DNA from 2 places in the Streptomyces sp. NPDC029122 genome. Region 1 is predicted to be linked to the other one. Evidence: predicted binding sites of a transcription regulator. Region 1 holds the regulator's gene; the other holds the start of a gene.
What was found. The regulator HrcA, encoded in region 1, represses chaperone genes, less so after heat shock. The targets are predictions, from matches to a motif close to TTNGCACTCNGNNNNNCNGAGTGCNAA.
Positions count from the first base shown of each region.

Region 1 (14,480 bases):
GGTGACCGGGGTGAGCGGGGCCGACGGGACGCGGACCCGGGTGGAGACCCCGGTACGGGTGCTGGCCGGGCATCCGGGGTGGGCCGCTCTGGAGCCCTCGACCCGGGTCGTGGTGGTGGCCAGGCTGGCGCCGGCGCGGGCCGGGGAGCGGGCCGTGGCGCTGCTCCGCCCGGCGGGGGACGCCCCGCCCGGGGTGACGGGCGGCCCCGACCGGGTGCAGCGGCTCGCGGGGGTGCTGCGCGCCGGGCTGCGGGAGGCCACCGACGGGCTTCCGGTGGACGCCAGGGCCCTGCTGCCGGGCCTGGTGGTCGGGGACACCTCGCGGGTCCCGCCCGAGCTGCACGAGGCGTTCAGGGCCACCGACCTGCTGCACCTGCTGGCCGTCTCCGGGTCCAACCTCACCGTGGTGCTCTACCTGCTGATCGGGCCCCCGGCCCGCGCGCAGCACGCCGAGCGGCGCGGGCTCGCTCCTCGGCTGGGGCTCTCGTTGCGGGCCACCGCGCTGGGCGGCGCGGCTCTGACGCTGGCCTTCGTGGTGGTGTGCCGGCCCGACCCGAGCGTGCTGCGGGCCGCCGCGTGCGGGGCGGTCACCCTGCTGGCCCTCGCCACCGGCCGGCGCAGGTCCCTGATCCCGGCGCTGGCCGGGGCCGTGCTGCTGCTGGTGCTCTACGACCCGTGGCTGGCGCGCAGTTACGGGTTCCTCCTCTCGGTGCTGGCCACCGGGGCGCTGCTCACCCTCGGGCCCCGCTGGGGCGAGGCCCTGCGGCGGCGGGGGACGCCGCCGCGTCTCGCCGACGCCCTGGGGGCGGCCCTCGCGGCGCAGGCCGTGTGCGCGCCGGTGGTGGCGGTGCTCTCCGCCCGGGTGAGCCTGGTCGCGGTGCCCTGCAACCTGCTGGCGGAGCTGGCGGCGGGCCCCGCCACCGTGCTCGGCTTCGCGGTCCTCGCGGTGGCCCCGCTGTGCATGCCCGCGGCGGAGCTGCTGGCCCGGTGCGCGGCGGTGCCCGCCGGGTGGATCGCCGCCGTGGCGCGGGGCGGGGCGCGGCTCCCGGGGGCGGAGCTGCCCTGGCCGGGCGGGCTCGGGGGCGGGCTGCTGCTGGGGGTGGTCACGCTGGCCACGGTGGGGTTCGGGTTCCGGTTCGGGCGGCGGCGCGGGGTCTGCGCCGCCGTGGCGGTGCTGCTGCTGATCGCGGTGCTGCGGCCGCCGCAGCTGATCCGTACGGTCACCGGATGGCCGCCGCCGGACTGGAGTTACGTCCAGTGCGCCGTGGGCCAGGGTGATGCCGCCGTGATCGCCGCCGGTCCGGGTACGGCCGTCGTGGTGGACGCCGGGCCGGAACCGGGGCCGGTGGACGACTGCCTGCGCGCCCTGGGCGTGAACCGGATCCCGCTGCTCCTGCTGACGCACTTCCACGCCGACCACGTGGGAGGGGTTTCCGGGGTGCTGCGGGGCCGGTCCGTCGGTGTGATCGAAACCACCACCCTTGAGGAGCCCCCCGCACAGGCCGCCGCGGTCCGGCGGGCGGCCGCGCGGGCGGGGGTGCCCGTCGTGCCGGCGGTGCCGGGGGAGCGGCGCCGGACCGGGCGGCTGGAGTGGCAGGTGCTGTGGCCGTCCGCGACGGGTCCGCGGCCGCAGGGGCCCAACGACGCGAGCGTCGCCCTGCTGGTGCGCGCCTCGGGGCTGACGCTCCTGCTGCTGGGAGATCTCGAACCGCCGTCCCAGGAAGCCCTTCTGAGGGAGCATCCGGAGTTGGGGCCGGTGGACGTGCTCAAGGTCGCCCACCACGGTTCGGCGCACCAGGACCCCGGCCTCCAGGGCCGGATCCGGCCACGGATCGCGATCGTCCCCGTCGGGGCGGACAACCGCTACGGACACCCCGCGCCGAGGACGATCGCGCAGCTCAGAGCCCATGGGGCGACCGTGCTGCGCACCGATGAGGACGGTTCCGTGGCGGTCGCCGGGAGCGGTGCGGGGATGCGTGCGTTTCCGGCCAGGCGGCGCCCGGACCGGCCTGGGCATACCGGGCGCGACCATTCTGTTTGCCCCCAACCCGACAGCATGATCGAATGCGTCTTCGCCAGCACGGTCCAAGTCCACACAGCACGGGGGTGCACCAGTCATGTTCGGTCGCAGGCGGGGGACGGATCCGGCAGCGGGTGCCGGGCCGCAGACATCCGCGACGCTCACCTTGCCGCCCACGGCGCGGCTGTTGAGCTGCCGGGTGCTCGATACGGTCCACCAGCCGATCCGGCAGGCCAAGTTCGAGGTCACCGATCCGATCGGCCGACGGGTCGTCAGCGGGGAGACCGATCCGTACGGCGGGTTCACGGCGGCCATGCCGGAGGGCGAGTACCGGCTCTCGGTGACCGCCGAGGGCTACGCGCCCTTCCACGGGGCGACGCTGGTGGGGGACCCGGCGCAGCCCGGCACGGCGGAGATCGTCCTGGACGCGGTGGAGCCGCCGCTGCTGCCGCAGCCCGGACACTGGGAACTGGACCCGACGCATTCGTCGATCGCCTTCACGGCCCGGCACATGGGCTTCGCCCGGATCCACGGCCGGTTCGCGACCTTCGCCGGCGCGGTGCGGATAGCCGAGCGCATGGAGGACTCCACCATGCACGTGATCATCGACACGGCGAGCATCGACACCGGGATGCGGAGGCGGGACGACCACCTGCGGTCCGCCGATTTCCTGGACGCGCCCCGCCACCCGCGGGTGGAGTTCTACAGCGAGCGGTTCATCCACCGCAGTGGCAGCCGCTGGGCGGTCGCCGGGGCCCTCACCCTCCACGGGGTCAGCCGTTCGGTCACCCTCGACACCCAGTACCTGGGCAACGGCACGGGTCTGGAGGGCGAGCCGCGAGCCGCCTGCCGGGCCACGGCCGAGCTGAACCGCGCGGACTTCGCCCTGAACTGGCAGTCGGTGCTGGCCCAGGGGATCGCGGCGATCGGGCCGAGCGTGGAAGTGGAGCTGGACGTACAGATCGTCCACAAGGCGTAGGGAGCGGGCGCGCCGTCCTACGGGGCTTCCAGCCAGCCCTCGTACGCGGCGGCGAGCTCGTCCAGCGCGGGGGCGTCGAGGTGTCCGCGGGGGTCCTCGACGACCACCAGCCACTGGGCGTCCTCGGCGTCGTCCTCGCCGGCGAGGGCGTCGCGCACCAGCTGGGGTTCCTCCGGGAGGCCGAAGCGGTCGACGACCTCCTGGGCCACCTCCTCGGCGGCGTCGCGGTCGGGCAGGACCAGTACATGTCGCACGTTCACCCGACCATTCTCGGGTACCGGGCGCGGGGCGCTGTCAGTGCGGCGTGGGATGCTGGGGGCGATGGCCACCAGGAAGAACCCCACCGACGATCCGCTCGCCCCGATCACCCTCGCGGTGGGGCAGGAGGACCTGCTGCTCGACCGCGCCGTGCGGGAGGTGGTGACGGCCGCCCGCGCGGCCGACGCCGACACCGACGTACGGGACCTCTCCTCCGAGCAGCTCCAGCCCGGCACGCTGGCGGAGCTGACCAGCCCCTCGCTGTTCTCCGAGCGGAAGGTCCTGATCGTGCGGGGCGCCCAGGACCTGGGCGCGGACGCGGCGAAGGAGCTCAAGGCGTACCTCGCCGATCCTTACGAGGAGATCACCGTCGTCCTCCTGCACGCCGGCGGGGTCAAGGGCAAGGGCCTGCTGGACGCGGCGCGCAAGGCGGGTGCCCGCGAGATCGCCTGCCCGAAGATGACCAAGGCGGCGGACCGGCTGTCGTTCGTGCGCGGCGAGTTCCGGACGCTGGGGCGCTCCGCGACCCCCGAGGCGTGCCAGAACCTGGTCGACGCGATCGGCAGCGACCTGCGCGAGCTGGCGAGCGCGGCGGCGCAGCTGTGCGCGGACGTCGAGGGCACCATCGACGAGGCCGTGGTCGGCCGCTACTACACGGGCCGGGCCGAGGCCTCCAGCTTCACGGTCGCCGACCGGGCGGTCGAGGGCCGGGCCGCGGAGGCCCTCGAAGCCCTCCGCTGGTCCCTCGCGACGGGCGTCGCCCCCGTCCTGATCACCAGCGCCCTGGCGCAGGCCGTCCGGGCCATCGGAAAGCTCGCCTCCGCCCCGCGCGGGGCCCGTCCGGGCGACCTCGCCCGGGACCTCGGCATGCCGCCGTGGAAGATCGACCGGGTCCGGCAGCAGATGCGGGGCTGGTCGGCGGACGGCGTCGCGGACGCGCTGCGCGCCGTGGCCGCGGCCGACGCGGGTGTGAAGGGCGGCGGGGACGACCCGGAGTACGCCCTGGAGAAGGCGGTCGTGGCGGTCGCCCGCGCGGCCCGCCCCCAGCGCCGCTGACCCCCCCTCACGCCCCGGCGCGGCGCCACTCCCCCCGCTCCCGGGGCACCAGCCGCCCGGGCACCGACACACGAAGGCCCCGGACACCGCCCTGGGGAAGGGCGGAGGCCGGGGCCTTCGGTCACTGCTGTGTGCGCCGCACCCGCGTGGCGAACGCAGGCCGCGTGCGGCGCGGGGTGCCGGTCAGGAGCGGAAGAGAGGGCCCGCTGGGTCCGTCCCGGCGTTCACATCGAGTGCGGAACTCAGATGGCGGCAACCTTGGAGGCCAGCGCCGACTTCTTGTTGGCGGCGGCGTTCTTGTGGATGACACCCTTCGAGACGGCCTTGTCCAGCTTCTTGGAAGCCAGGCGGGCCGCAGCGGTGGCCTTCTCCGCGTCGCCGGCGAGGATCGCCTCGTTGGCCTTGCGGATGAAGGTGCGCAGCTCGGACTTGACCGACTTGTTGCGAAGGCGAGCCTTCTCGTTGGTCTTGTTCCGCTTGATCTGGGACTTGATGTTCGCCACGAAAGAGCCTTTTCAGGTTCAGAGTATTTTCCGGATTGTGTCCCGTCTGCTGAGAGGGCATGCGAGACACAGCCACCCAGGCTACCAGGCACGCTTCGACCGGCCCAAACCGAGCGCATCCCCGCGTCCATGGGACCATGGGAGTCTGCGTACCGATCCGACAGCAGATCCGACAGCGACCCGAGAATCAGGACACTGCGTGCCCGCCATCCCCAGCCACGTGCCCGAGCCGAGCCGTACCGACCCGGCGCTGATCCGTAACTTCTGCATCATCGCGCACATCGACCACGGCAAGTCGACCCTTGCCGACCGGATGCTCCAGCTCACCGGCGTCGTCGACCAGCGGCAGATGCGCGCCCAGTACCTCGACCGCATGGACATCGAGCGTGAGCGCGGCATCACGATCAAGTCCCAGGCGGTCCGTCTGCCCTGGGCCCCCACCGAGGGGGCGGGCACGGGCACCACGCACATCCTGAACATGATCGACACCCCCGGGCACGTCGACTTCACCTACGAGGTCTCGCGCTCCCTCGCCGCGTGCGAGGGCACGATCCTCCTGGTGGACGCCGCCCAGGGCATCGAGGCCCAGACCCTCGCCAACCTGTACCTGGCGATGGAGAACGACCTCGCGATCGTCCCGGTCCTCAACAAGATCGACCTGCCGGCCGCCCAGCCGGAGAAGTTCGCCGAGGAGCTGGCGAACCTGGTCGGCTGCGACCCGGACGACGTGCTGCGCGTCTCGGCGAAGACCGGTCTCGGTGTCGACGCCCTGCTCAACCGCGTCGTCGAAACCGTCCCGGCCCCGGTCGGCGTCAAGGACGCCCCCGCCCGCGCGATGATCTTCGACTCGGTCTACGACTCCTACCGCGGCGTCGTCACCTACGTCCGTGTCGTCGACGGCCAGCTCAACAAGCGCGAGCGCATCAGGATGATGTCGACCGGCGCCACGCACGAGCTGCTGGAGATCGGCGTCTCCTCCCCGGAGATGACCCCGGCCGACGGCATCGGCGTCGGCGAGGTGGGCTACATCATCACCGGCGTGAAGGACGTCCGCCAGTCCAAGGTCGGTGACACGATCACCAGCCTGCACAACGGCGCGACCGAGGCCCTCGGCGGCTACAAGGACCCGAAGCCGATGGTCTTCTCGGGCCTGTACCCGCTGGACGGCTCGGACTACCCGGACCTGCGCGAGGCCCTGGACAAGCTCCAGCTCAACGACGCCGCGCTGGTGTACGAGCCCGAGACCTCGGCGGCGCTGGGCTTCGGCTTCCGCGTCGGCTTCCTCGGCCTGCTGCACCTGGACGTGGTCCGCGAGCGCCTGGAGCGCGAGTTCGGCCTCGACCTGATCGCCACCGCGCCGAACGTGGTCTACCGGGTGGTGCTGGAGGACGGCAAGGAAGTCACCGTCACCAACCCGAGCGAGTTCCCCGAAGGCAAGATCAAGGACGTCTTCGAGCCGGTCGTACGGGCCACGGTCCTCGCGCCCAGCGAGTTCATCGGCGCGATCATGGAGCTCTGCCAGCAGCGCCGCGGCACCCTGCTCGGCATGGACTACCTCTCCGAGGACCGCGTCGAGATCCGCTACACGCTCCCCCTCGCGGAGATCGTGTTCGACTTCTTCGACCAGCTGAAGTCCAAGACGCGCGGTTACGCCTCCCTCGACTACGAGCCCACCGGCGAGCAGGCCTCCAGCCTGGTCAAGGTCGACATCCTGCTGCACGGCGACAAGGTCGACGCCTTCTCCGCCGTCTGCCACAAGGACGCCGCCTACGCCTACGGCGTGCGCCTGGTGGCCAAGCTGCGCGAGCTCATCCCGCGGCAGGCTTTCGAGGTGCCGATCCAGGCCGCGGTCGGCTCCCGCGTCATCGCCCGCGAGACCATCCGCGCCATCCGCAAGGACGTCCTCGCCAAGTGCTACGGCGGTGACATCTCCCGCAAGCGGAAGCTGCTGGAGAAGCAGAAGGAAGGCAAGAAGCGGATGAAGATGGTCGGCTCCGTGGAGGTCCCGCAGGAGGCCTTCATCGCCGTCCTGTCCAGCGACGAGTCCGGCGCCAAGAAGAAGTAGCCGCCGTATGCGAAACAGGCCCCCGAGCGTAGGCTCGGGGGCCTGTTTCGTTATGAATCGGCCGCCGGATGGCTCTTACGCGCCAGGCGGACGCCCCCTAGTCTGAGTAGCGGTTACTCGCCAGTTACATGCTCGTAGTCATGCCCGTAGTCATGCCGAACAGGCCCTGCCGCGTGGTCCGGAGGACGTCCGTGAGCGACACACAGACCTTGATCGAGAACCGCCCGCCCACCGTGGCGGCCCTCTTCCTTGACCGCGTCGCCGCCACGCCGAACGCGGAGGCCTACCGCTTCCCCGTGGCCGCGGCCGGCCGCGAAGGCGGGCCCGACGACTGGAAGTCGCTCAGCTGGGGGCAGGCCGCCGACCGGGTCTTCGCCATCGCCGCGGGCCTCATCGGCCTCGGCCTGCGCGCCGAGGACCGGGTCGCGCTCGCCTCCAACACCCGCGTCGAATGGATCCTCTCGGACCTCGGTGTGATGTGTGCCGGCGGCGCCGTGACCACCATCTACCCCAGCACCAACGCCGACGAGTCCGCCTTCATCCTCTCGGACTCCGAGAGCCGGGTGCTGATCGCCGAGGACGCCGCCCAGCTGGCCAAGGCCCGCGAGCGCCGCGCCGACCTGCCCGACCTCGCCCACGTGGTGGTCCTGGAGGCCGCCGACGCCGTCCCCGCCGAGGGTGATCCGGAGGGCTGGGTGCTCTCCCTCGCCGAGCTGGAGGAGCGCGGCAGGGAACACCTCGCCCAGCACCCCGCGGCGGTCAAGGAGCGGATCGCGGCCATCACCCCCGACCAGCTCGCCACCCTCATCTACACCTCCGGCACCACCGGCCGCCCCAAGGGCGTCCGCCTCCCGCACGACAACTGGTCGTACATGGCCAAGGCCACCGTGGCCACCGGCATGATCCACTCGGACGACGTCCAGTACCTCTGGCTGCCGCTGGCCCACGTCTTCGGCAAGGTGCTCACCTCGGGCCAGATCGAGGTCGGGCACGTCACCGCCGTCGACGGCCGCATCGACAAGATCATCGAGAACCTGCCGGTCGTCCAGCCCACCTACATGGCCGCCGTCCCGCGCATCTTCGAGAAGGTCTACAACGGCGTGGCCGCCAAGGCCCGGGCGGGCGGCGGGGCCAAGTACAAGATCTTCCAGTGGTCGGTCGGCGTCGCCCGCGAGTACGCCAAGGTCACCCAGGACAACTACCGCCGCACCGGCCGGGCCACGGCCCCCTTCGCCCTCTCCGCCAAGCACAAGATCGCCGACACGCTCGTCTACTCCAAGCTCCGCGAGGCCTTCGGCGGCCGCCTGCGGGCCGCCATCTCCGGCGCCTCCGCCCTGGCCCCCGAGATCGGCTACTTCTTCTCCGGCGCCGGCATCCACATCCTGGAGGGCTACGGCCTGACCGAGTCCAGCGCGGCCTCCTTCGTCAACCCGGGCGAGGCCTACCGCACCGGCACCGTCGGCAAGCCGCTTCCCGGCACCGAGGTCCGCATCGCCGACGACGGCGAGGTCATGCTGCGCGGCCCCGGCATCATGCAGGGCTACCACGGCCAGCCCGAGAAGACCGCCGAGGTCCTGGAGAGCGACGGCTGGCTGCACACCGGCGACATCGGCGAGCTCTCCCCGGACGGCTACCTGCGCATCACCGACCGGAAGAAGGACCTGATCAAGACCTCGGGCGGCAAGTACGTCGCCCCGGCGGAGATCGAGGGCCGTTTCAAGGCGACCTGCCCGTACGTGTCGACCATCGTCGTCCACGGGGCCGACCGGAACTTCTGCTCGGCCCTGGTCGCCCTCGACGAGCCCGCGATCCTGGGCTGGGCCGCCGAGAACGGCCTGGAGGGCAAGACGTACGCGGAGGTCCTCGCGGCGCCGGAGACCGGCCGTCTGATCGAGACCTACGTGCAGACCCTCAACGAGGGCCTCCAGCGCTGGCAGACGATCAAGAAGTTCCGCATCCTGCCGCGCGACCTCGACGTCGAGCACGGCGACCTCACCCCCAGCCTCAAGCTGAAGCGCCCGGTCGTCGAGCGTGAGTTCAAGCACCTCATCGACGAAATGTACGAGGGCTCCCGGGAGGCGTAGCCACGCCCCCGGCCGGGGGCGTAAACGACCATGGGGCGGTGCGGGACAATGGCGGTATGCCTTCCGCACTGCCCGATGGTGAACCCATGCCCGAAGACGGCTCGCTGCCGTCGCACGCCCTGGAGGGCGCCGGGGGGCGGCCGCTGGGCTTCTACCTGCACGTCCCGTACTGCGCCACGCGCTGCGGGTACTGCGACTTCAACACCTACACCGCCACCGAGCTGCGCGGTACCGGCGGCGTGCTCGCCTCCCGGGAGAACTACGCCGACACCCTGATCGGCGAGGTCCGCCTCGCCCGCAAGGTGCTCGGCGACGACCCGCGCGCCGTGCGGACCGTCTTCGTCGGCGGCGGCACGCCCACGCTGCTGCCCGCGCGGGACCTCGTACGGATGCTCGCGGCGATCCGCGACGAGTTCGGGCTGGCCGAGGACGCCGAGGTCACCACGGAGGCCAATCCGGAGTCCGTGAACCCCGAGTACCTGGCGGAGCTGCGGGCCGGCGGCTTCAACCGGATCTCCTTCGGCATGCAGAGCGCCCGGCAGCACGTCCTGAAGGTGCTGGACCGCACGCACACCCCCGGGCGCCCCGAGGCGTGCGTCGCGGAGGCGCGGGCGGCGGGCTTCGAGCACGTCAACCTCGACCTCATCTACGGCACCCCGGGGGAGTCCGACGACGACTGGCGGGCCTCGCTGGAGGCCGCGCTCGGCGCCGGGCCCGACCACGTCAGCGCGTACGCCCTGATCGTCGAGGAGGGCACGCAGCTGGCCCGCCGGATCCGCCGCGGCGAGGTCCCGATGACCGACGACGACGTGCACGCCGACCGGTACCTGATCGCCGACGAGGTCATGGAGCGGGCCGGGTACTCGTGGTACGAGGTGTCGAACTGGGCCACCTCCGAGGCCGGCCGCTGCCTGCACAACGAGCTGTACTGGCGCGGCGCGGACTGGTGGGGCGCGGGCCCGGGCGCGCACTCGCACGTCGGCGGGGTGCGCTGGTGGAACGTGAAGCACCCCGGCGCGTACGCGGCCGCCCTGGCGGAGGGGCGGTCGCCGGGCGCGGGGCGCGAGCTGCTGTCGGCGGAGGACCGGCGCGTGGAGCGGATCCTGCTGGAGCTGCGGCTGGTGGACGGCGTCCCGCTGTCGCTGCTGGCCCCCGCGGGCCTCGCGGCCTCCCGCCGCGCCCTGGCCGACGGCCTCCTGGAGGCCGTGCCGTACGGGGCCGGGAGGGCCGTGCTGACGCTGCGCGGGCGGCTGCTGGCCGACGCGGTGGTGCGGGACCTGGTCGACTGACCAGGTCCCGGCGGAGGGGCGGGGTCAGCTCGGCCAGCTGTTGCGCCAGGGCTTGTAGTGCGGGTTGTCCTGGCACTCGTCCATGATCTCGGTCTTGGAGGTCTTGTCGACCGGGCACACCGCGACGATGAAGGACCGGTCGATGCCGCCGGGGAAGGCGACCTCCGCCTGGGAGGCGTACTTGTGGGTGTCGCCGATGGTCTGGTTGACGTCCACCCCGCCCGGGGCGTCGATGTAGTAGTTCCAGCCGCTCTTCCACCAGGTCTTGTACAAGTCGTGGTCGTAGGTGGTCGACACGTACGGGGACGGCTGGTTGACCAGCACGTACTGCTCGATGTCGTACTGGCCGTCCAGGGGCGCCTTCGGCTTGAAGCCCTCCTCGAAGACCACCGACGGCGGGCGGCCGTCGGAGCGGTAGAGCTGCTTGCAGTTGATCCGCCAGGACGGTGACGGGGTGATGCGCTCCACCACGACGGTCTTGTCCGCCGCGGCGAAGAGGTGGTCGGTCACCCGGGGACAGGAGTTCGCCGGGGCGGCGTGCGCCGCGGCCGAGGCCGAGGCGGAGGCGGGCGGGAGCAGGGCGGCGGCGAGCACGGCCGCGGCGAGGACGGCACGCTGCCGCAGAGCAAAGGTGATCATGCCGAGCACCCTTGCGCTTCGTGGCGCTCCGCACGCGCACTGTCACCCGAAGGTGGGCGAGTCGGGCGGTGCGCGGTGCGCGGTGCCTCAGGGAAGCCTGCCTCAGCGCCCGTGCCTCAGCGCCCGTGCCTCAGCGCCCGTGCCTCAGGGTGCCGTGACGAAGTCGATCAGCTCCTCGACGCGGCCCAGCAGCGTCGGTTCCAGGTCCCGGTACGAAGACACCCGCGACAGGATGTGCTGCCAGGCGGCCCCCGTGTTCGCGGGCCAGCCCAGCGCACGGCAGACGCCCGTCTTCCAGTCCTGGCCGCGCGGCACCTCGGGCCATGCCCGGATGCCCAGCACGGACGGCTTCACCGCCTGCCAGACGTCCACGTACGGGTGACCCACCACCAGCACGTCCGCGCAGGTCACCGAGGCCGCGATCCGGGACTCCTTGGACCCCGGCACCAGGTGGTCCACCAACACGCCGAGACGGGCGTCCGGCCCCGGGGCGAACTCCTCCACCACGGCTGCCAGGTCGTCGACGCCCTCCAGGTACTCCACCACCACGCCCTCGATCCGCAGGTCGTCGCCCCACACCCGCTCGACCAGCTCGGCGTCGTGCCGCCCCTCCACGTAGATCCGCCCGGCGCGCGCCACCCGCGCCCGCGCCCCCGGGACGGCGATCGAGCCGGAGGCCGTGCGGGCCGGCGCGGCGGGCCCCCGCGAAGGGCGGGTCAGGGTCACCACGGCGCCGTCCAGCAGGAAGCCGCGCGGCTCCAGCGGGAAGACCCGGCGCTTGCCGAAACGGTCCTCCAGGGTCACGGTGCCCGCCTCGCACGCCACCACCGCGCCGCAGAAGTCCGTACCCGCCACCTCGACCACCAGGTCCGGGTCGGCCGGCACCTCCGGCACGGCCTTGGCGCGCTTCCACTGCGGGGTCAGGTCGGGGGAGTACTCACGCATCCGGCCGACACTAGGAGAGCCGGCGCCCTCACGCCTCCGACACGCCGAACCGGCCCGCCAGTGTGGCGCGTTGCGCACGCACGAAGCCCGCGTCCACCAGCGCTCCGTGACCCGGCACGTACACCGCGTCGTCCCCGCCCAGGGACAGCAGCCGGTCCAGGGCGGCCGGCCACTGGCCCGGCACCGCGTCCCGGCCGGCCTGGGGCTCGCCCGACTCCTCGACCAGGTCGCCGCAGAACACGGCCTCCCGCTCGCCCGGCACGAAGACGGCCAGGTCGTGCTGGGAGTGCGCGGGTCCCACATTGGCCAGCAGGACCTGCACCCCGCCCAGCTCCAGGGTCCACTCGCCCGACACCAGGTGCCGCGGTGCCCGGAGCAGCCCGGCCGCCTCGGCGGCCTCCGCCTCCGCCAGGCCGTGCCGGACCGCGCTGGCCCGTACCTCCTCGCGGCCCGTGGGGGCCGACAGCAGCCGGTCCAGGCCGACCGCCCCGAAGGACTCGGCGCCCGCGAAGGCCGCCGCGCCCAGCACATGGTCGAAATGTCCGTGCGTGAATGCGATATGGGTCACTCGGCGGCCCGTCAGCCGCTCCGCCTCGGCCCGCACCCCCGCCCCCTCGCGCACCGAGGACCCGGGGTCGATCAACAGCACCGACTCGTCCCCCACCACCAGCCCCACCGTGCAGTCCCACACCGGCAGCCGCCGCCGGCCGACCCGTCCGGTGACCCGTTCCCAGCCCGCCTCTTCCCAACGCACGTCCATGCGGCGACGCTACCCTGGCGGGCCGCCCTTGCCCGCGGCGTACTACCCGGCCGTACACTGACCGGGGGATGTCTGGCACTCAGACGCGCAGAGTGCCAACAAGCCAGCGACCGGCCCCCGACGGCCAGACCGACGACCGACCCGCATCCGGAGGTGTGCGCGATGCTCAGTGAACGCAGACTCGAGGTATTGCGCGCCATCGTCCAGGACTACGTGGGGACGGAGGAGCCCGTCGGCTCCAAGGCCCTCACGGAGCGGCACCGGCTGGGCGTCTCGCCCGCCACCGTCCGCAACGACATGGCCGTGCTGGAGGAGGAGGGCTACATCGCCCAGCCCCACACCAGCGCCGGCCGGATCCCCACGGACAAGGGCTACCGGCTCTTCGTCGACAAGCTCGCGGGCGTCAAGCCGCTGTCGAGCCCCGAGCGCCGGGCCATCCAGAACTTCCTCGACGGCGCCGTCGACCTCGACGACGTGGTCGGGCGCACGGTACGGCTGCTCGCGCAGCTCACCCGCCAGGTCGCCGTCGTCCAGTACCCGTCGCTGACCCGCTCCACCGTGCGGCACGTCGAGCTGCTGTCGCTGGCCCCGGCCCGGCTGATGCTCGTACTGATCACCGACACGGGGCGCGTCGAGCAGCGCATGGTCGACACCCAGACGCCCTTCGGCGAGAACTCCCTCGCCGATCTGCGGGCGCGGCTCAACAGCAGGGTCGTGGGCCGTCGGTTCACCGACGTCCCGCAGCTGGTGCAGGACCTTCCGGAGTCGTTCGAGATCGAGGACCGGGCGACCGTCACGGCCGTCCTCGCGACCCTTCTCGAAACGCTGGCCGAGGAGGCGGAGGAGCGGCTGATGATCGGCGGCACCGCCAACCTCACCCGCTTCGGACATGACTTCCCCTTGACGATCAGGCCGGTGCTGGAAGCGCTCGAGGAGCACGTGGTGCTCCTCAAGCTGCTCGGCGAGGCCGGAGAGTCGGGAATGGCCGTACGGATCGGGCACGAGAACGCCTACGAGGGGCTCAACTCCACGTCGGTCGTGTCCGTCGGCTACGGTTCGGGCGGCGAAGCAGTCGCCAAACTCGGCGTGGTCGGACCGACCCGCATGGACTACCCCGGAACGATGGGAGCGGTACGCGCAGTGGCACGTTACGTCGGACAGATCCTGGCGGAGTCGTAAGTGGCCACGGACTACTACGCCGTACTCGGCGTGCGCCGCGACGCATCGCAGGACGAGATCAAGAAGGCCTTCCGCCGCCTCGCCCGTGAACTCCACCCGGACGTGAACCCGGACCCGAAGACGCAGGAGCGCTTCAAGGAGATCAACGCGGCCTACGAGGTCCTCTCGGACCCGCAGAAGAAGCAGGTCTACGACCTCGGCGGCGACCCGCTGTCCTCCTCGGGCGGCGGTGGCGGCGCGGGCGGCTTCGGAGCGGGCGGCTTCGGCAACTTCTCCGACATCATGGACGCCTTCTTCGGCCAGACCTCGCAGCGCGGCCCGCGCTCGAGGACCCGCCGCGGGCAGGACGCCATGATCCGCCTGGACCTGGAACTGGACGAGGCCGCCTTCGGCACGACCAAGGACATCCAGGTCGACACGGCCGTCGTCTGCGGCACCTGCACCGGTGAGGGCGCCGCCCCCGGCACCTCGGCACAGACCTGTGACATGTGCCGCGGCCGCGGCGAGGTCTCCCAGGTCACGCGGTCCTTCCTCGGCCAGGTCATGACCTCGCGCCCCTGCCCGCAGTGCCAGGGCTTCGGCACCGTGGTCCCGACCCCGTGCCCCGAGTGCGCGGGCGACGGCCGGATCCGCTCCCGCCGCAGCCTCACCGTCAAGATCCCCGCCGGTGTCGAGAACGGCACCCGGATCCAGCTCGCGGGCG
Region 1 covers NZ_JBVHWK010000004.1:95,838-110,317, reverse strand. Annotated here, with positions in the region: partial or broken gene ACZ4WZ_RS07085 (ComEC/Rec2 family competence protein) at 1-1,981, shown strand, start outside; gene ACZ4WZ_RS07080 (YceI family protein) at 2,118-2,999, shown strand; gene ACZ4WZ_RS07075 (hypothetical protein) at 3,017-3,259, opposite strand; gene holA (DNA polymerase III subunit delta) at 3,321-4,313, shown strand; gene rpsT (30S ribosomal protein S20) at 4,556-4,816, opposite strand; gene lepA (translation elongation factor 4) at 5,016-6,881, shown strand; gene ACZ4WZ_RS07055 (AMP-dependent synthetase/ligase) at 7,073-8,965, shown strand; gene hemW (radical SAM family heme chaperone HemW) at 9,022-10,254, shown strand; gene ACZ4WZ_RS07045 (ADP-ribosyltransferase) at 10,279-10,893, opposite strand; gene ACZ4WZ_RS07040 (DUF3097 domain-containing protein) at 11,038-11,838, opposite strand; gene ACZ4WZ_RS07035 (MBL fold metallo-hydrolase) at 11,867-12,598, opposite strand; gene hrcA (heat-inducible transcriptional repressor HrcA) at 12,761-13,777, shown strand; gene dnaJ (molecular chaperone DnaJ) at 13,778-14,480, shown strand, end outside.

Region 2 (14,480 bases), on a different contig from region 1:
CCCAAGAACTACAAGGTGGTCACCCCGCAGTGACCGCCCCGACCGCAGTGCTCCGCGAGATGCGCTGGTGGGACATCGAACCGGTGCTGGAGCTGGAACACGAGCTGTTCCCCGACGACGCCTGGTCGGCCGGAATGTTCTGGTCCGAACTCGCCCACGCGCGGGGCCCGCACGCCAACCGCCGCTACGTCGTCGCCGAGGAACCCGGGACCGGCCGCGTCGTCGGCTACGCCGGACTGGCCGCCGCGGGCGACCTGGGCGACGTACAGACCATCGCCGCGGCCAAGGACCAGTGGGGCACGGGCCTCGGCGCCCGGCTGCTCACCGAGCTGCTGCGCGCCGCGACCGCCTTCGAATGCGCCGAGGTGCTGCTGGAGGTACGGGTGGACAACACCCGTGCCCAGCGTCTCTACGAGCGGTTCGGCTTCGAGCCGATCGGCTTCCGGCGCGGCTACTACCAGCCCGGCAACGTCGACGCGCTCGTGATGCGCCTGACCGACCCGGCACAGACCAGAACCGAAAACCCTGAGAGCAGTGAGAGCAATGGCTGACGAACCGCTCGTCCTCGGCATCGAGACCTCCTGCGACGAGACCGGCGTCGGCGTCGTCCGCGGCACCACCCTGCTGGCCGACGCGATCGCGTCGAGCGTCGACGAGCACGCCCGCTTCGGCGGGGTCGTGCCCGAAGTCGCCTCCCGCGCGCACCTGGAGGCGATGGTCCCCACCATCGAGCGCGCCCTGAAGGAGGCCGGGGTCAGTGCCCGGGACCTCGACGGCATCGCCGTCACGGCCGGCCCGGGCCTCGCTGGGGCGCTGCTGGTGGGCGTCTCGGCGGCGAAGGCGTACGCGTACGCGCTCGGCAAGCCGCTGTACGGGGTCAACCACCTCGCCTCCCACATCTGCGTCGACCAGCTGGAGCACGGGCCGCTGCCCGAGCCGACCATGGCGCTGCTGGTGTCCGGCGGGCACTCCTCGCTGCTGCTGGCCCCCGACATCACCAGCGACGTACGGCCGCTGGGCGCGACCATCGACGACGCCGCGGGCGAGGCCTTCGACAAGATCGCGCGCGTGCTGCAGCTCGGCTTCCCCGGCGGTCCGGTCATCGACCGGCTGGCGAAGGAGGGCGACCCGAAGGCGATCAACTTCCCGCGCGGTCTGACGGGGCCGCGCGACGCGGCGTACGACTTCTCCTTCTCCGGCCTGAAGACGGCGGTGGCCCGCTGGATCGAGGCCAAGCGCAACGCGGGCGAGGAGGTGCCGGTGCGCGACGTGGCGGCGTCCTTCCAGGAGGCCGTGGTGGACGTGCTGACGCGCAAGGCGATCCGCGCCTGCAAGGACGAGGGCGTGGACCACCTGATGATCGGCGGCGGCGTGGCGGCCAACTCTCGGCTGCGTTCGCTCGCGCAGGAGCGCTGCGACGCCGCGGGCATCGTCCTGCGCGTGCCGCGGCCGAAGCTGTGCACCGACAACGGCGCCATGGTGGCGGCGCTGGGCGCGGAGATGGTCAGGCGCAACCGGCCGGCCTCCGACTGGGACCTGTCGGCGGACTCCTCGCTGCCGGTGACGGACCCGCACGTGCCGGGCACGTCCTCCCAGGAGCACGAGCACGAGGACGGCCACGGTCACGGTCACGCCCATGGTCACGGCCACGCGCACGACCACGACCACGTGCACGAGCTCAGCAAGGACAACCTCTACTCATGAGCACCGTCACCCTGATGTGGGAGGCCCGGGCCGTCGACGGCCGGGGCAACGAGCTCCTGGAGTGGGCCCGGGCGCAGGTCCTGGCCCGGGAGCCGGTGCGCCGCGAAGTGCTGCGCGCCCCGCAGGAACGGGTGCTCGTCATCACCTGGTGGGAGGTCCCCGAGGGCCTGGCGGCGGAGCTGCCCGAGCTGCCCGAGCCGGCCGCGGACCTGATCACCCGGGCGGTGCACCGCTGGCGGTTCGAGTCGGTGGAGACGACCGGTACGGGCTGAGGCGCCCGCCGCGGCGGGCCGCGGCCCTGGTCGGGGCGGCGGTCGAGGAACTCTGCGGCGAAGCTCGAAGGGCCGCCGTTAGGGTCGTGCGCATGCCTAGCCGTGACCTCCCGCCCCCGCCGCCGCCCGCGCACCTGTGCGAGTGGCTGGACGAGGGCGTCGTACGGGCCGACCGCGCGCGTTTCCTCGCGGACCTGAGCCGGCGCAGCCTGGGCCTCGGCCGGCTGCTGTCGCTCTGGGGCGTCGCGGCGGCCTTCGCGCTGGGCTGGACCCTCGCCGGGCTGGCCGTGACGGCCTTCGCGGCGGGCGGCCCGGCCGGCTGCCTCGCCGGGGCCGTCTGCTCCGTGGCCGGGACCGCCGTACTGCTGCGCGCCGGGCTGTGCTGCGCGCGCGGCGCCCGGCGGGAGCGGCAGGTGCGGCAGCTGTTGTGCGCGTGGGTCCAGGCGGGCCGGGACCCCGAGGCCGATGCCCGCCTGCGGGCTCCGGCGCGGAGCGCGGTGTGGCTGGCGGCCTCCCTGGCGCTGGGCGGGTTCGGCCTCTGGCTGGCCTTCGCGTCGGCGGCCGGGGCGCGGCCGGGCACGGACACGTACGGGGAGGTGGCGTACTGCACGGGCGTCGGCATGATCCTGTGGACCACCGCCCTGCTGGGGCTGGCCAAGGCCGCGGCGTACTCCCGCTGGACCCGCACCACGGCGCCGGCGGCGGGCGACCGGCCCCGGCTCCGCGTGGCGGAATCCCGCCTCGCGGGGGTGTGAGGAGCCTAGGAAGCCGGGTGGCCGATCAGCATTGAGGGGGCCCCCGCCACCCGCGTCAGGAAGACCGTCGCCGAGTTCGGGCCCTGCGGCTTGACCTTCCTGCGCAGCTCCTCCGGCTCGATCGCGGACCCCCGCTTCTTCACCGTCAGGGTCCCGACCCCCCGCTCGCGCAGCAGCGCCTTGAGCTTCTTCAGCCCGAACGGCAGCACGTCGGTGATCTCGTACGCGGTCGCGTACGGCGTCCGGCGCAGCTCGTCGGCGGTGATGTAGGCGATGGTCGGGTCGATGAGCCGCCCGCCCAGCTGCCCGGCCACCTCCGCGACGAGGTGCGCGCGGATCACGGCCCCGTCGGGCTCGTACAGCCAGCGCCCGACCGGCCCCGCCTCCGGGTCCGGCAGAGGTTCGGCGGTCTCCAGCCCGCGCGGCCCCGGCAGCAGGGTGGCCCGTACCGTGCCCGGCGCGGTGCCGAACCACAGGACGGCCTCCTTCACGTCCCCGTGGTCGGAGATCCACTCGGCCTCGGCCTCCGCCGGAACCGCCTCGTGCGGGATGCCGGGCGCGATCTTGATGGCCGCGAACCGGGCCGCGCGGGCCGTCTCCACCGCCCACGACAGCGGCGGCGAGTACGACTCCGGGTCGAAGACGCGGCCGCGCCCGCCCCGCCGCGCGGGGTCGATGAAGACGGCGTCGTACGAGGACACGTCCACGGCCGTCACATCGGCCTCCCGGACCTCGATCAGGTCCGCCAGTCCCAGCGCCTCGGCGTTGGCCCGCGCGACGGCCACCGTCAGCGGGTCGCGGTCCACGGCCAGCACCCGGATCCCGCGCCGGGCCAGCGCCAGGGCGTCCCCGCCGATCCCGCAGCACAGGTCCGCGACGCCGCGTACGCCGAGCCCGGCGAGCCGCTCGGCGCGGTACGCGGCCACCGGCGCGCGGGTGGCCATCTCCCCGCCTCCGGGGGTGAAGTACATCCGGAAGGCGTCCTCGGCCCCGAACTTCGCCACCGCCCGCTGCCTCAGCCGGGCCTGCCCCAGCGCGGCCGACACCAGCGCGGCGGGGTGCTCGCGGCGCAGCCGGGTGGCCACGGCCAGCTCCTGGGCGGGGTCGTAGTCGCGGAGCGAGGTCAGGAGGGCGCGGCCCTCGGGGGTGAGGAGCGCGGCGAAGTCTTCGGGGGTCACCGGTTCATTGTGGGCCAGCCGGTGGAAGGGGCGGGTCCGGCCGTGGTGTCGTCCGGGGCGCGGCGCCGCGCGGTGCAAGGATCCGCTGCTATGCAGCTTGTACGACAAACATCACATACTTCGCAGTATGGTCACCGGCTCGTGGGACGCCCGCGCGGCCGGTACGGGGTGGCCCTGGCCGCGCTGCTGGTCGCCGCCCTGGGCACGGGGTGCGGCGCCGCGGAGTCCGGGAAGCCCGCCAAGGGCGAGCCCGGCCAGGGGACGGAAGCGGGCGGCGCGGCCGGTGCGCTCGCCAACCCCGCCGAGAAGCTCAAAGCCGCCCAGCAGGCCCGCATCGCCGCGGCCAAGAAGTGGCGGCTGGCCAAGACGCCGCTCCTGGCCCCGGCCGCACCGAAGGAGAAGCCCGAGATCACCACGCGCGAGGGCTTCGAGGTCGAGGACCAGGACGAACTGCCCCCGGTCTTCACCACCATCCCGACCGAGGACAAGGTCGTCTTCCTGACCGTGGACGACGGGGCCGAGAAGGACCCCGAGTTCATCAGGATGATGAGCGAGCTGAAGATCCCGTACACGGCCTTCCTCAGCGACTACCTCGTGCGCGAGAACTACCCCTACTTCAAGGAGATGCAGGCGGCGGGCGTCACCCTCAACAACCACACCGTCAACCACCGCTACATGCCCGGACTCTCGTACGAGCAGCAGCGCGAGGAGATCTGCGGCCAGCAGGACATCATCCAGAAGCAGTTCGGCAAGCGGCCCTCGCTCTTCCGCCCGCCGTACGGCAACTACAACCAGGACACGCTGCGCGCCGCCAAGTCCTGCGGCATCAAGGCGGTCCCGCTGTGGAACGCCGAGGCGTTCGTGAACCGGATGGAATACCGCGAATGGGACCGCGATCTCCACCCCGGTGACATCATCCTGACGCACTTCCGGGGCCGGGAGGACTGGAAGGGCACGATGCCTGACATGATCCGTCATGTCATGAAGACCGTCACGGACAAGGGATACGCCGTGGCACGCCTGGAGGACTACTTGTGAGGTACGCGCGCCGGTTGGTAGCCGGGACGCTGACGGCCGGCGCGCTCGCGCTGTCCCTGACGGGATGCGGGAACAGCGTGGATCCCATTGAACGGCTGGGCCGCAAAACCGCTCAGGACACCGCTTCCCCCTCGGCCCACCCGTCCGCGCCGGCCCCCGCGGCAAGCTCCGCACCGGCCGGCACGGCGGGGGACGAGGCGTACCGGAAGTGGGGCCTGAAGGCCCCCGTCCAGTACGCCCCCAAGCCCGCCCAGAAGCCCCAGCTCCCCAAGGCCGCCCCGGGCAAGGCTGCCGTGCTGGACCGAATACCCGTCGCGCCGACGGAGAAGGTCGTCTTCCTGACCTTCGACGACGGCGCGGAGAAGGACCCCGAGTTCCTCAAGATGGCGACCGACCTGAAGCTGCCGATCAGCATGTTCCTGACGGACAACGTCGCTTCCTCGGACTACGGCCACTTCGAGAAGCTCCGCGACAACGGCTCCGGCAGCACGGTGAACAACCACACCCTGACGCACCCGAACCTCCGCACCCTCCCCTTCGCGGCGCAGAAGAAGGAGATATGCGGGCAGCAGGACCGCCTGGAGAAGCGCTTCGGCAAGCGGCCCCCGCTCTTCCGCCCGCCGTTCGGGAACTACAACGACGACACCCTCAAGGCCGCCGCCGAGTGCGGGGCCCCGACGGTGGTCCTGTGGCGGGCGTCGATGCAGGTCAACGACTTCCAGTACGCGGAGGGCTCCGCCCTCAAGCCGGGTGACATCATCCTGGCCCACTTCCGCGGCCCGTCGGAGCTCAAGGGCGCGACGGAGACCCAGATGACGGCGCGGATGCTCCAGCGGATACAGGACCAGGGGTACAGGATCGGCCGCCTGGAGGACTACCTGTAGGACTGCCTGTAGGGGCCGGGCCGGCTAGCCGGCGCTGCGGTCCGCGAGGGGACGGCGACGTTGCGCGGGGTCGGTCAGCGACAGCGGCTGCCAGACGCCGTCCGGGTGGTAGAGGTTGGTGCCCGGCGGCACGATCTCGTCGATCCGGTCCAGCACCCCGTCGTCCAGCACCAGATCGGCACCCTTGAGCGCGGCCTCCAGCTGCTCGGCCGTACGCGGACCGATGATCACCGAGGTGACGGCCGGATGCGCGAGCGGGAAGGCGAGGGCCAGCTCCGGCACCGTGCGGCCGATCCCGTCCGCCACCTCCGCGAGCCGCTCGACGGCCTCCAGCTTGGCGACGTTCCCCGGGATCGACAGGTCGAAGCGCGCGGGGTGCAACGCGGCCCGGCCGGTGGTCATGTCGATGGCGCGGCCCAGCCGGTGCCTGCCGCTCAGGAAGCCGGACGCCAGCGGGCTCCAGGTCAGCACGCCCATGCCGTAGCGGCGGGCGACGGGCAGGACGTCCCGCTCGACGCCCCGCGCGAGGATCGAGTACGGCGGCTGCTCGGTGCGCGGGCGCGGCAGCGCGCGGCGTTCGGCGACGTGGTGCGCCTCGGCGATCTGCTCGGCGGGGAAGGTGGAGCAGCCGAAGGCCCGGATCTTCCCGGCCCGGACCAGGTCGCCGAGGACGGACAGGGTCTCCTCGATGTCGGTCGAGGGGTCGGGGCGGTGCACCTGGTAGAGGTCGATCCAGTCGGTGTCGAGGCGCCTCAGGCTGTCCTCCACGGCCCGCGTGATCCAACGCCGCGAGTTGCCGCTGCGGTTGCGGCCCTCACCCATCTGGAAGTGCACCTTGCTGGCGAGCACGACGTCGTCCCGGCGCCCCTTGAGCGCCTTGCCGACGATCGTCTCCGACTCGCCGGCGGAGTACATGTCGGCGGTGTCCACGAAGTTGATGCCCCGGTCGAGGGCGGCGTGGATGATCCGGACGCAGTCGTCGTGATCGGGATTGCCGATCGCACCGAACATCATCGTGCCGAGGCAGTACGCACTCACCTCGATGCCGGTCCCACCCAGGTTTCGGTATCGCATGGTCATACCGGCGGACTGTAGGAGTTGGAGCGCGCTCTAGGTCAAGGGGTGGGAGGTGGGGTGGGGCGGGGTTTAGGGCGGGGCCTCGGCGGGGCGGTGTCAGAGCCGGTTTGGGGGGTTCCCGTCAGTCCCATCGTCCTTCCGTGTCGTGCCGGTCCCTCAAGGGCGCTCCTTCGTCGCGTCGCTACGCGATGGCCTTCGGCCACCCTTGACCGACCGACCCGCCCCGGAAAGCCGAAAGACTGCCGGGAACCCCCCAAAAGAACGGTCACGGGGCAGGAATGGAGGAACGGGTCCCTCAGTGATGAGGCGAGGGGCCCACGGCCGTGTCCCGCATCCGGGCCCGTGCACTGCCCGGCCAGGCCTGGGGCCCGGCTACCCGCACCACATGTTGACCAGGACGACATCCGGGACCGGTGGGCGCGACAGATCGCTACGCGCTCCTCCCGGCTTGGCGTCCGGCGGCCGTCATGGGCTGATACCCGCACCACATGTTGACCAGGACGGCATCGGCACCGGGGGCGCGACAGATCGCTACACGCTCCTCATTTCTCGGCGGCTGATGGCCGTCTCGGGCTGATAGCGGCGCTGGACGGTGATCACAGAGGGGGACCCTCCTGGCCCGGCTCGGCCGTCAGGATGGTGAGGAGTCCGGGGAAGCGGGCCTCGATGTCCGCTCGACGCAGTTCGGCCATCCGGCTGTTGCCCCGGTCGACCTGGCGGACCAGGCCGGCCTCCCGCAGGGTGCGGAAGTGGTGGGTGACCGTCGCCTTGGAAACGGGCAGGGCGAAGGAAGCGCAGGTGCGCGCCGTGCCTTCGGGGGCGGCTGCCAGCTCGCGCACCACCCGGCGGCGCAGCGGGTCGGCGAGCGCGGACAGCACTTTGCCGAGCTCGATTTCCTCGATCGCCGGGTGACCCTCGTCGTCGGGCATGGAAGCGACCTCCTCTCCTTAGGTATGGATTGGATCTTACCTTCGACGACTGCTAGCGTCCGGTAGGTACGAACTCAGTCGTACCTTCTATGGGGGAGAACTCTGATGGATCAGCTCGTCACCGTCGTGGGCGTCGCCCGCCCCAAGCCCGAACGCGCCGGAGAGCTCATGGACCTGCTGCTCTCCTTCGTCGAGCCCACCCGCCAGGAGCCGGGCTGCCTGGAGTACCACTTCCACGAGGACTGCGAGGAGCCCGGCGTCTTCGTGTTCTACGAGGTGTGGCGCAGCCAGGCCGACCTGGACGCCCACTTGGCGCTGCCGCACCTGCGGGACTTCTGGGAACACCGGATGGACTACTTGGCCACTGACCTCGAACTCCGCTTCGTGCACATGCGCAGCCCCCACGGTCACTGACCGTGCGGCCCTGATCGTCATGTGGTGCGGGTATCAGCCCCGGACGGTCGTCGGACGCCAAGCCGGGAGGAGCGTGTAGCGATCTGTCGCGCCCACCGGTCCCGGATGGGGTCCTGATCGTCATGTGGTGCGGATAGCCGGGCCCCCGGCCTGGCCGGGCAGTGCACGGGCCCGGATGCGGGACACGGCCGTGGGCCCCTCGTCTCGTCACTGAGGGACCCGTTTCTCCATTCCTGCCCCGTGACCGTTCTTTTGGGGGGTTCCCGGCAGTCTTTCGGCTTTCCGGGGCGGGTCGGTCGGTCAAGGGTGGCCGAAGGCCATCGCGTAGCGACGCGACGAAGGAGCGCCCTTGACGGGCCGGCGCGACACGGAAGGACGATGGGACTGACGGGAAACCCCCAAACCAGCTGTGAGGCGGGCCGACAGCACCCCGCCCCTCACCCCGCCCCCGCCCCCGTCCCCGCCCCCGCCCGTACCCCCACCCCCACCACCGGCGTGATCGTCGTCTCCGCCGGGTCGCGGGCGTCGGCTTCGCGTTGGCGTTCCGCGCTGTCGCTGATGCGCAGCAGCAGGGCGATCATGATCCAGTTCGCCAGCAGCGACGAGCCGCCCTTCGCCAGGAAGGGCAGGGCCTTGCCGGTCAGGGGGATCAGGCCCGTCACGCCGCCGGCGACCACGAAGACCTGGAGCGCCAGTGCCGCGGCCAGGCCCACCGCCAGCAGCTTGCCGAACGGGTCCCGCGCGGCCAGTGCCATGCGCAGGCCCCGCTGCACGAGCAGGGCGTAGACGAACAGGACGGCCATGACCCCGGCCAGGCCGAGTTCCTCGCCCACCGTCGTCAGGATGAAGTCGCTGCGGCCCGCGAACTTGATCAGCTCCGGGTGGCCCATGCCCAGGCCGGTGCCGGAGACGCCGCCGGTGCCGAAGCTGAACAGGGCCTGCGCGGACTGCTCCGAGTTGAGGCCCTGCGGAGGGTTCGGCGCGTAGATCGCCAGGGGGTTCAGCCAGGCGGCGACCCGTGCCTTGACGTGGGGTTCCGTCGAGCCGACCACGAAGGCGCCCGCGGCCGCCATGAGCAGGCCGCAGACGATCCAGCTGGTGCGTTCGGTGGCCACGTACAGCATCACCACGAAGACGCCGAAGAAGATCAGCGAGGTGCCGAGGTCGCGCTCGAAGACCAGGACGAGCAGCGACAGGATCCACACCGTGATGATCGGCCCGAGCTGGCGCATCGGGGGCAGGCGCAGGCCCAGGAACTTGCGGCCGGTCAGGGCCAGGGAGTCGCGGTGGACGACCAGGTAGCCCGCGAAGAAGATCGCGATCATGATCTTCACGAACTCGCCCGGCTGGAGCGAGAAGCCGAACAGGATGATCCACCGCTTCGCGCCGTACGTGTCCGCGCCGAAGAACGCCGGTGCGATCAGCAGGACCAGGGCGACGGCCATGGTGATGTAGATGAACCGCTGGAGCAGCCGGTGGTCGCGCAGCAGCGCCACGACCAGGATGCAGGCGGCGACCCCGACCACCGTCCACATCAGCTGGTCGGGCGCGTTCGCCACGGAGTCGTACCGCTCGATGTAGCCCTGGTCGAGCCGGTGGATCAGGACCAGCCCGAGCCCGGTCAGCAGCATCGCGAGCGGGAAGACCAGCGGGTCCGCGTACGCCGCGAACCGGCGGATGCCCAGGTGTCCCACCAGGGACAGCAGGGTCAGGCTGATGGCGAAGCCGGCGAGGTGCTGCGGCAGCTCGCCGTTCATGGCCAGTCCGGCGCTGACGTGGCCGAAGACGGCGATGCCGATGACCAGGACGAGCAGCAGTGCTTCGGTGCGGCGGCGGGCGCCCGCCGCCGTCAGCGGCCTCAGTCCGCGCACGGGGCGCCGCCGCCGAGGGCGTCCCGCTCCGGCCGCGGAGGGGGCGGCGGCGGGGCGGATGACCGGGTGGGGGCGGGGGAAGGAGAAGAGGACGGCGCGGCGTCCGGCGCACCCTGGGTCGTCACAGTGGTCGGCCGGGGGCCGATCTGCTCGGCAATGAGGCGCTTTATCTTCATATCTTCTACGACGTCGATGCCCTCCCCGAGGTTCCTTTCGGAATAACTCATTCCGGATCCTTCGTCGGGACGGGCCCTCGCTCGAGAGGTTTCCTGCGAAGGGATTCGGCCAGCTTCCGCGCGTCTTCGGCCGACAGGGCGCGCCCGCCCCAAGCGCCGCATACCGGGCGGAGGTCCCCCGGCGTCCCCGTGCGGGGCCGGGCGGGTCCGGCGGGGTCGGCGTTCAGCCGAACGGGGGGTTCGGCGGCCGGAATACGTGGAACCGGTGGAGCGTGTTGGCACTCCGCTTGACCGAGTGCTAATCGCCGGAATAGTCTCGCACCTGGCACTCGCCCCCGGTGAGTGCCAACACAGCGACAGGCAGGTCCGGCACCCGCGACGACGGATCGACCTGGTCGCCACCTCAGACAGTTAACCCCGGATCTCCGAAGGGGGAGGTCGGATCGTGACGACCGCCAGCTCCAAGGTTGCCATCAAGCCGCTTGAGGACCGCATCGTGGTCCAGCCGCTCGACGCCGAGCAGACCACGGCCTCCGGCCTGGTCATCCCGGACACCGCGAAGGAGAAGCCCCAGGAGGGCGTCGTCCTCGCGGTCGGTCCGGGTCGCTTCGAGGACGGCCAGCGTCTCCCGCTGGACGTCAGCGTCGGCGACATCGTGCTGTACAGCAAGTACGGCGGCACCGAAGTGAAGTACAGCGGCGAGGAATACCTCGTCCTCTCGGCCCGCGACGTCCTCGCGATCGTCGAGAAGTAATTCTCTTCTCCAGTTTTGCTTTGAGCTGCGCCCCTGGTCACCCTGCTGATGCCGGGCGGCGAGGGGCGTAGTTCGTTTCAGGCGGTCGCGGTGAGCGGCCGAGGATCGCAACGAGAGGGCGGAACCGCTCCCATGCCCAAGATTCTGAAGTTCGACGAGGACGCCCGCCGCGCCCTTGAGCGCGGCGTCAACAAGCTTGCCGACACGGTCAAGGTGACGATCGGCCCCAAGGGCCGCAACGTCGTCATCGACAAGAAGTTCGGCGCTCCCACCATCACCAACGACGGTGTCACCATCGCCCGCGAGGTCGAGCTGGACGACCCGTACGAGAACCTGGGCGCGCAGCTCGTGAAGGAGGTGGCGACCAAGACCAACGACATCGCGGGTGACGGCACCACCACCGCCACCGTGCTGGCTCAGGCGCTCGTCCGCGAGGGCCTGCGCAACGTCGCCGCCGGCGCCTCCCCGGCCGCCCTGAAGAAGGGCATCGACGCCGCGGTCAAGGCCGTGTCCGAGGAGCTCCTCGCGACCGCCCGCCCGATCGAGGACAAGTCCGACATCGCCGCCGTGGCCGCGCTCTCCGCGCAGGACGCCCAGGTCGGCGAGCTCATCGCCGAGGCGATGGACAAGGTCGGCAAGGACGGTGTCATCACCGTCGAGGAGTCCAACGCCTTCGGCCTGGAGCTCGAGTTCACCGAGGGCATGGCCTTCGACAAGGGCTACCTGTCCCCGTACATGGTCACCGACCAGGAGCGTATGGAGGCCGTCCTCGACGACCCGTACATCCTGATCAACCAGGGCAAGATCTCCTCCATCCAGGACCTCCTGCCGCTGCTGGAGAAGGTCATCCAGGCGGGTGGCTCCAAGCCGCTGCTGATCATCGCCGAGGACGTCGAGGGCGAGGCCCTCTCCACCCTCGTCGTCAACAAGATCCGCGGCACCTTCAACGCGGTCGCCGTCAAGGCGCCCGGCTTCGGTGACCGTCGCAAGGCGATGCTCCAGGACATGGCCACCCTCACCGGTGCCACCGTCATCGCCGAGGAGGTCGGCCTCAAGCTCGACCAGGCCGGTCTGGACGTCCTCGGTTCCGCGCGCCGCGTGACCATCTCCAAGGACGACACGACCATCGTCGACGGTGGCGGCAACGCCGCTGACGTCGCTGGCCGCGTCAACCAGATCAAGGCCGAGATCGAGTCCACGGACTCCGACTGGGACCGCGAGAAGCTGCAGGAGCGCCTGGCGAAGCTCGCCGGCGGCGTCTGCGTCATCAAGGTCGGCGCCGCCACCGAGGTGGAGCTCAAGGAGAAGAAGCACCGCCTCGAGGACGCCATCTCGGCGACCCGCGCCGCGGTCGAGGAGGGCATCGTCTCCGGTGGTGGCTCCGCGCTCGTCCACGCCGTCAAGGTCCTCGAGGGCAACCTCGGCCTGACCGGCGACGAGGGCACGGGCGTGTCGGTCGTCCGCCGCGCCGCGGTCGAGCCGCTGCGCTGGATCGCCGAGAACGCCGGCCTCGAGGGCTACGTCATCACCTCGAAGGTCGCCGAGCTCGACAAGGGCCAGGGCTTCAACGCCGCCACCGGCGAGTACGGCGACCTGGTCAAGGCCGGCGTCATCGACCCGGTCAAGGTCACCCGCTCCGCCCTGGAGAACGCCGCTTCCATCGCCTCCCTGCTGCTCACGACCGAGACCCTGGTCGTCGAGAAGCCGGCGGAGGAGGAGGCCGAGGCCGGTCACGGCCACGGTCACGGCCACAGCCACTGACGCTGACGCCGCAGGCACACGAGAGGCCCCCGTCCCGCCGTTCGTACGGCGGGGCGGGGGCCTTCCCGTTGCCCCGGTTCAGGGCCGCGGGCTCATGAGCCCATCGACTTCATCGGGTCCATCCCCAACTGGCGCATCATGCCCATGACGTCGTAGTGCCACCAGCCTTCGGCGATCATCCCGTCCTTGCAGCGGAAGGTGGTCTGGCCGGTCGCGCTGACCTTCTTGCCGGTGGGCGCGAGACCCATGAAGTCGCCGGTGTGCGTGGCGTTCCAGGTCCAGAGCGTGGTGACGAGGTCTCCTTCGGCGAGCTGCTGGTCCTTGGTGAAGGTGAACTCGAAGGCGGAGCGCCACATGGCGAGGTCCGCCATCAGGCCGTCGATCCCCTGGGTGTTGGGGTCGGCCTGGAAGATGTCGTGGTCGACGTAGTCGGAGGCGAAGATCTCCTCGGCGACCGACCGGTCACCCGACATGGCCAACTCGTCGAACATGCGGTCCACGAGCATCTTGTTGAGGTTCTCGTCGCGGACCACGTCCAGGTTGGTGAAGGTCGGCATCCCCTCGCAGAGGGCCACCATCTCCTGGAACATCGTGTCCGTCTCCGGGAGCTGGGAGTTCTTCATGGCCTCTTCGTACGAGGGGAATTCGACCACGTCCACGTAGTGGTTCTCGTTGTCGCGGTCCCTGGCCACGACGCTGTGGGTGACGGTCCGCTTGCCCTGGCTCTGTGAGACGTACCGGTCCAGCAGCTGATTGAGGTCGTCCTGCCGGCTGGTCTTGTAATCGATTATCTGTACGAATGTCATGGCGGTCTCCCGGGCTGGAAGGGACCTTTTCAGTTTAGGAAGGTTTGTCCCGGTCAGCCGCTTGGCCGGTGACCGGGAGGGCTACTGGGGCCCGTACTTGCGCCCGGTGCGCGAGGACACCCCGCCCAGCAGCCCGCGCGGCGTCAGCTTCACCACGCCCATCAGTGCCTTGTAGCGCGGGTCCGGGATCGACACGGTCCTGCCGCGGGCCAGGTCGGTCAGCGCGGCGGCCACCAGCTTGTCCGCGTCGAGCCACAGCCAGCCCGGGATGTTGTCGGTGCCCATGCCGGCCCGCTGGTGGAACTCGGTCCGCACGAATCCGGGGCACAGGGCCATCAGGCGCACTCCGGATCCGGCGAGGTCCCGCGCCGCGCCCTGGGTGAACTGCACGACCCAGGCCTTGCTGGCGCCGTAGGTGCCGCGCGGTACGAAGGCCGCCACCGAGGCCACGTTGATCACCCCGCCCCGGCCTCGGGAGCGCATCGACTCCGTCGCCGCCGAGGTCAGCCGCAGCACCGCCTCGATGTGCACCTTCAGCATGGTCAGCTCGTCGGCCATCGACACCTCGAGGTAGCGGCCCTTGTTGCCGAAGCCCGCGTTGTTCACGAGCAGGTCCACCGGGTGCTTGCGGTCCCCGAGACGGTTCTCGACGGCCTCGATGCCCTTGTCGGTGGAGAGGTCGGCGGCCAGCACCTCGGCCTCGATGCCGTGCCGGTCGTGCAGTTCGGTGGCCTGTTCGGCCAGCCGCTCGGTGTCGCGGGCCACCAGTACGAGGTTGTGGCCCTGGGAGGCGAGCCGCCGGGCGAAGGCGGCGCCGATGCCCGCCGTGGATCCAGTGATCAGCGCAGTCGTCATGTGCGC
Region 2 covers NZ_JBVHWK010000034.1:20,147-34,626, forward strand. Annotated here, with positions in the region: gene tsaB (tRNA (adenosine(37)-N6)-threonylcarbamoyltransferase complex dimerization subunit type 1 TsaB) at 1-33, shown strand, start outside; gene rimI (ribosomal protein S18-alanine N-acetyltransferase) at 30-551, shown strand; gene tsaD (tRNA (adenosine(37)-N6)-threonylcarbamoyltransferase complex transferase subunit TsaD) at 544-1,704, shown strand; gene ACZ4WZ_RS29750 (hypothetical protein) at 1,701-1,976, shown strand; gene ACZ4WZ_RS29755 (hypothetical protein) at 2,069-2,731, shown strand; gene ACZ4WZ_RS29760 (class I SAM-dependent methyltransferase) at 2,737-3,909, opposite strand; gene ACZ4WZ_RS29765 (polysaccharide deacetylase family protein) at 4,000-4,947, shown strand; gene ACZ4WZ_RS29770 (polysaccharide deacetylase family protein) at 4,962-5,831, shown strand; gene ACZ4WZ_RS29775 (aldo/keto reductase) at 5,856-6,905, opposite strand; gene ACZ4WZ_RS29780 (ArsR/SmtB family transcription factor) at 7,505-7,837, opposite strand; gene ACZ4WZ_RS29785 (putative quinol monooxygenase) at 7,943-8,251, shown strand; gene ACZ4WZ_RS29790 (FtsW/RodA/SpoVE family cell cycle protein) at 8,689-10,122, opposite strand; gene groES (co-chaperone GroES) at 10,744-11,052, shown strand; gene groL (chaperonin GroEL) at 11,185-12,813, shown strand; gene ACZ4WZ_RS29805 (ester cyclase) at 12,906-13,619, opposite strand; gene ACZ4WZ_RS29810 (SDR family NAD(P)-dependent oxidoreductase) at 13,701-14,474, opposite strand.
Region 2: a site for HrcA is predicted at 10,574-10,600, ahead of groES (co-chaperone GroES). Genes of this name have one in related genera too.